2 regions of the Fictibacillus halophilus genome follow, and region 2 is predicted to be linked to the other one. Evidence: a T-box and tRNA genes for the amino acid it is inferred to sense, from the RefSeq annotation. Region 2 holds a T-box; the other holds one or more tRNA genes.
What was found. The T-box of region 2 lies ahead of alaS (alanine--tRNA ligase). A T-box ahead of a tRNA ligase gene usually reads a tRNA of that ligase, here a tRNA-Ala.

Region 1 (3,430 bases), 310 kb from region 2:
CCTCGATTCGCTTTTAACGTCAATAGACGCTCAACCGATTGATTCAATCTTTTTTCTGTAATTTCACCATTATCCACTGCCTGATACAGTCCATTTGCGACTTCTTCTAATCCCACTGGCATTAGTACGATGTCTGTTCCAGCATTTACTGCACGAATAGCAGTATCAACTGGACCAAAGTGATCTACTATGGCTTTCATATTTAGTGCATCTGTAGAAATAACGCCTTTAAAGCCCATTTCTTTTCGCACCAAATTCGTTAATACTTCATAGGACAATGTGGCTGGAAGATTGATTTCTGTTCCATCTTTTTTAGAAATAACAGTGGTCGGATCAATTTTAGGGAATGTTACATGAGCTGTTAATATAGCATCAATATAGTTATTGATCGCTTGCTGGAAAGGATATAGTTCAACTTCTAGGAGTCTCTCCTTTTCATGAGGAACAGAAGGCAGACCTAAATGAGAATCTACTGCTGTGTCTCCATGACCTGGGAAGTGCTTAGCCGTTGCAGCCATACCAGAATTTTGTAATCCCTTAATATAAGCAGTTCCTAAATCAGCGACTAGTTGTGGATCTTCACCGAATGAACGAACACCAATGACAGGGTTGTCTGGATTATTATTTACATCCAATGCTGGAGCTAGGTTCATGTTGATTCCTAATGAATGGAGTTCTGATCCAATGGCATGTCCGACAGATTCCGCCATCTCCGTTGATCTTGTGGCACCAAGCGCCATATTTCCTGGGAAATCGGTACCGCTCTGCAAACGTGTCACAATTCCACCTTCTTGGTCGATTGATACCAATAAACCATAATCTTCATTTGCCTTTTTATATTCATCGACTAATCTAACTGTCTGCTCTGTTGTTACTACATTTTCCCTAAATAGAATAACTCCACCTAGGTGGTATTTTTTTACAATCTCTCTAATCTCATCGTTCATTTCCGTTACAGGTTTCCCTTTCCAATTACGGAAATCTGGCATTAACATCTGGCCTACCTTTTCTTTTACTGTCATAGACTTAATCGCTTTTGTGATCACGTCATTTTTAGGGTTATTTTGTTTTAGGAATTCAGCCTTTCCATGTTTAACACGTATTCCAATCTTATCGAACGACTTCCCATCTGTAACTACGATCATTGTAGTCCCATTCTTACCGTTTAAGCTTACAAAGCCATCATTGTTCACTGAGGCAACCTTTTTATTCAGTGATTTCCATATTAGTTGATCTGTCACTTCGACATATGTTCCATCTTTACTTGTTAACAATGCGGCTAGATCTACGGTTTCACCATTAATGTCTTTACTAAGTTGCGGCATATTTTGAGCGATGATTAAACCTTCATTGCCTTTATGTTGGGTTGAAACACCTTCTGCCTTCCCAACCCCTGCAAACATAGGAACGATCAAAAGGGAAATTAAAAGAACATACCGAATGCTTATTGATGATTTCACAATACTAACCTCCTTAGAATTTGGTAGCGCTTTCTTTCTTTGTCACTTTTCGGTAGAAAAAAAGCGGTTCCTGTCGTAAGAAGACAAAACAGAACTTAAGTCCTTGAAACCACTAGGACTAGTTGTCTATACCAATTTGTCGAACTATACTTTTAAGGTAAGAAAGACTTATATTATTTTTAAACGTTTATCCATAGAGTTAAATCTTTAAGTGCAAGATTTAAGGTGAATATTTGGCAATGTTTGTTTATCATTATTTGAATTAAAAACGGGTGTTATGTAAAATTATCCAAAAAAGGACTTGCTCCGTTTTCTGAATAATTATATACTTTTCTATGTCAGTAATAACTGGGGGCTTAGCTCAGCTGGGAGAGCGTTTGGCTGGCAGCCAAAAGGTCAGCGGTTCGATCCCGCTAGTCTCCACCATCATATAAGTGACCATTCCCTTGAGATAGCTCAAGGGGTTTTTTAAAACAAAAAAGTATCATGCGTGTACATCATGATACTTCATGGAACTATTCTTCTTCTCTATTTTTATTCCTTGGGTCCTGTTCTTCAGCAAATTCAGTTGCATAGCGAAAACCTGGTCTGAATCTTCTTTGTTGTCTCTGCGTTCTATCTTTATTTTTTGAAGGCATGTGCTTTAATAAGTATTGATGAACAAAAACTTCCGTAGCAGTAATAATACCTGCTGCGATTACACTTCCCCACGCAATCTGCAAATAACCATTTAACAGGATTGATCCAAAGATCCAAACCACTACATAAGCTAAAATAAACTCTGCCATTAACGTATTCGTCTTACCTATTCTTGGCAGGAGAATACGGTCAGCTACGATGTAAGTGATTGCAGTTGTCGTAACCGCAAAGGAAACGATGTCACTAATTGATGCGTCGAAGAAAAGATCAAGTCCAATCCAAAATGCGATTAAACACACCATTAATTTCATAATAATGACTTTTACTTGTTCCATAAAAGAAATCCTCCTTTATCTGTTCCTAGTTTGCAACAAATAACGGAGGTTCATACTTCTTCATTTAAATGGATTTTCTACAACGTCTGATTTATTTAGATAGGCTGGAGAATCGTCTCATTTACCTTGTTTAGCATTGGACTTATCTTTCTATCGAACAAGAACAAGTTTAACCCTCCTCGACATACATGCTTAATAAATGACTTCTTTTAAACAAACAATCCACTATAGAGTTCGTATTTTTAAGAAAAAATCGTTCTTGTAACATTTATGAAATATTTCTGTAATATTAGTGAAACCATATTAGCACTTCTCTCGTCTAATAAATAACAAGACATTGAGGAGGATATAACATTGAAATTCAAAAAACGTACGGTGATTTTTACAGCAACTGCATTACTAACAATTGGAGTATTAAATAATAATGATTTTGAGAGCAAGGTAAAAGCGACAGAAACAAAAGTTCCTATTAAAAATGAGGCAATCGCTCCTAAACAATACAATGAAGCTGCAATAAAACAAAAGGATATTGAAGAAGATGCAAAATTGCTAGCAGCATTGAAAGTGAACGTTCCTGTTCAACCTCAAAATGAAGAAGCAGTTCAAAAATCAGTTGAAAAAGAAAAAGTAGAACAGCCACAGATTTCCGAAGAGCCTAAAGAAAATAAAACCCAAACAACAAAACCTGAACCAAAGCCTGCAGTTCAGCCACAAACAAAAAATGAGGAGGCAACACCTAAACAAGAAGAGCAAGCACAGTCGAATAAGCCTGAAACTAAAATCATCGACGGTTACACATATGTTAGTTTAATGGATGACACACATGAGAACTTAAAACATTTAGTAGCCATCGCAAAGAAACATAATGCTTCTCTTTATGCGATTGAAGATAGTGATTGTTTTGTGATGTATGATAATTCTACCGATCAAATAATTTCGAGTTTTAGCACGGGTATCAATATGACTTCTATCGAAAACGTAGATGTTCTATACGAT
Region 2 (3,430 bases):
CCGTTGATTGTTTGAACTTCATCAACAAGGCTGCCTGCTTCCATATTTCCGATCTTAGCCGCAAGAGATTCTTTCTCTTTTTGCAACTCACGAATTTGTTCGTTTAATGCATCAATTCGCTGTGGCACGTCCTTAAGATTTGTTTTTAGCTTAGCTGCCGTGTCTTTTAAAAGCTGTACTTGACCGTTCATCAGGCGATACGCGTTCTCACCCGTAACAGCTTCGATTCTGCGTGTTCCAGCACCGATACCTGATTCTGATACGATCTTAAACAAGCCGATCTCAGATGTGTTATTTACATGACACCCACCGCAAAGCTCAAGACTGTAGTCTCCTACTTTTACAACGCGTACTGTTTCACCGTACTTCTCTCCGAACAGTGCCATTGCTCCCATCGCTTTTGCTTCGTTAATGTTTTTAACCATCTTTTCGACAGGAATGTTGCCCCATACTTTTTCGTTTACGATCTCTTCGATCTTCTCAAGCTCTTCAGCTGAGATGCTTCCGAAGTGTGTGAAGTCAAAACGCAAACGACCTTCTTGTACAAGAGATCCTGCCTGATTGACGTGCGTTCCAAGCACATCTTTTAATGCTTGGTGTAGAAGGTGAGTAGCTGTATGGTTCTTCACTACTTTTGCACGAATTTCAGGGTCAACCTCAACAGAAACTTCCATATTGTTTTCGAGAACACCTTTTTCAACAACTACGGTATGAAGGTTTTGTCCGTTAGGTGCTTTTTGAACATCTTTTACTTTAAGTAAAAGCTCTTTACCTGTTATCGTTCCTTGGTCCGCGATCTGACCACCGCTTTCAGCGTAAAATGGTGTCACATCTAGAATGACCTGTGCTTCTTCTTCTGAAGCGACCATCGCCACTCGTTCACCGTTTTGTAGTACTTCTAAAATTTCCGCTTCTCCTGTTAAGTGGTCATAACCAGAGAACTCACTTTTCACGGTAATATCAGAAAGAACTCCACCTTGAACTTGCATGCTGTCTACTTCTTGTCTTGCCGCACGTGCACGTTCACGTTGAGCCTTCATCTCGTTTTCAAAGCCTTCTAAATCTACATCCATTCCGTTTTCAGCTGCATATTCTTGAGTGAGCTCAAATGGGAAACCAAACGTATCGTAGAGCTTGAATGCGTCTTTTCCGGAAATAACGTTTCTTCCTTCTTCTTTTTCTTTTGCCATCACATCTTCTAAGATGGCAAGACCTTCGTTGATCGTTTCATGGAATCGCTCTTCTTCAGTCTTGATAACTTTTTGAATGAACGGAACTTTTTCTTTTACTTCTGGGTAGAAGTCAACCATGATGTCTGCAACAGTTGGTACTAGTTCATACATGAAAGGCTTGTTGATGTTGATCTTTTTCGCAAAACGAATCGCTCTTCTGATCAAACGTCGAAGAATATATCCTCTTCCTTCATTTGATGGTAGAGCACTGTCACCAATCGCAAAACTTACCGTACGAACATGGTCAGCGATTACTTTAAACGCAGTGTCTGTCTCTGTGCTTAAGCCATAAGACGTGTCAGAAAGCTTTTCTGTTGCTTTGATGATTGGCATGAATAGATCTGTTTCAAAGTTCGTCTTTGTGTCTTGGATTACACAAACCATTCTCTCGAGTCCCATACCTGTATCGATGTTCTTCTTAGGAAGTGGTGTATATGTGCCATCCGGATTATGGTTGAACTGAGAGAACACAAGGTTCCATACTTCAAGATATCTATCGTTCTCTCCACCGGGATATAGTTCAGGGTCAGATAGATCGCTGCCGAAAGCTTCACCGCGGTCATAGAAGATCTCTGTGTTAGGCCCGCTCGGTCCCTCACCGATATCCCAGAAGTTTCCTTCCAATCGAATGATACGCTCTTCAGGTAATCCTATTTGTTTTGTCCAAATATCAAACGCCTCATCGTCTTCCGGGTGGATCGTCACAGAAAGTTTTTCAGGATCAAAGCCGATCCATTTTTCACTCGTTAAGAATTCCCATGCCCAAAGAATAGCTTCCACTTTAAAGTAATCACCGATCGAAAAGTTTCCTAGCATCTCGAAGAACGTGTGGTGCCTAGTTGTAATACCAACATTCTCGATATCGTTCGTACGGATCGATTTTTGTGCATTTGTGATACGAGGGTTCTCAGGAATCACGCGGCCGTCAAAGTATTTTTTAAGTGTTGCGACACCACTGTTGATCCATAAAAGAGTAGGATCTTCATGCGGAACTAAGGAAGCGCTAGGTTCTACACCATGGCCTTTTTCTTGGAAAAAATCAAGGAACATCTGTCTAACTTGAGCTGAAGTCAAATTTTTCATCGTTTTCATTCTCCTTTTTTAGATAAATATAAAAGACTGATTTCGTATTCATGTTGCTATTGAAGGTAGTTGATTTCCGCTCCAGGTCGCTCGCTTTCCATGGGGCGTGCGGTGAGCCTCCTGCCGCTTTGCGCCATTAGGAGTCTCCACCTGACCGCTCGTCCCATAGGAGTCTCGCCACCTTCCGCTGCAATCAACTTGCATAAGAAGAGAAAAGATCTAAAGCAACAATCTTTTAGAAAGAGCCTAGTTAAATAATGTAAGTGATTGAATTGGTAATTAGGTACAAAATCAAACCTAAACCTACAAACTTATGCCAAGTGGCAAAATAAAAAACTCCCATCCCTATAAAAAAACAGGGACGAGAGTTTGAATTCACGCGGTACCACCCTGGTTATATGCTTCAAATAAGCATATCACCTTGATTAAAGCCTTAACGCGGCATAACGGCAGATTTTCCTTCTGCACTCCAGAGTAGCTTTCTGCTTCGCTTCTTCCTAAAACATCTTTCAGCCGATGGATGTTTTTCTCTTTTGGAAGGACTGAAACGTACTTTTCTCTTTCAGCGATTTTTGATCTTCTAGCGTTAGTATACGTTTATTTATTCTTACTTGTCAATCGGATGATGATTGAAGTCGATGTTCCCTGATGTGTATGATAATGACCTTGATCACACTAAAAATCGGAACAGCTAAAATCATTCCTGGTACACCAGCCAATTCTCCGCCAAGCAATAATGAAAAAATAATAAAGACTGGATGGATATGCAGGTTCTTTCCGACAATAAATGGACCAAGGATGTTGCCTTCTATAAACTGCAGAACTAACATGATCCCGACGGTAATCCATACCATCTTCCAAGATATAGTTAAGGCGATCAACACGACCGGGATCGCCCCTAAGATCGGACCGAAGTATGGAATGATGTCCGTTATGGCGATTACGAGTCCTAATAGTATAGGATAAGGCATACCAACAACCCAAAGAGCAATCATGGCCGCAGCTCCTAGTATGGCACCTACAAACAACTGTCCTCTAATGTATCCTCCAAGTGATTGATCGATATCTTTTATTAAGTGCTTTCCTTCATAACGGTATTTTCTTGGTGTTAGGTA

Region 1: it encodes a tRNA-Ala, which carries the amino acid that the T-box ahead of alaS (alanine--tRNA ligase) is inferred to sense. The anticodon was not compared.

Annotation. Positions count from the first base shown of each region.
Region 1 is NZ_JAEACF010000001.1:2,400,228-2,403,657, forward strand. Features, by position in the region: gene nagZ (beta-N-acetylhexosaminidase) at 1-1,403, opposite strand, end outside; tRNA gene I5J82_RS12480 (tRNA-Ala) at 1,811-1,886, shown strand; gene I5J82_RS12485 (YndM family protein) at 1,976-2,434, opposite strand; gene I5J82_RS12490 (hypothetical protein) at 2,789-3,430, shown strand, end outside.
Region 2 is NZ_JAEACF010000001.1:2,088,216-2,091,645, forward strand. Features, by position in the region: gene alaS (alanine--tRNA ligase) at 1-2,315, opposite strand, end outside; T-box leader at 2,670-2,890, opposite strand; gene I5J82_RS10980 (AI-2E family transporter) at 2,930-3,430, opposite strand, start outside.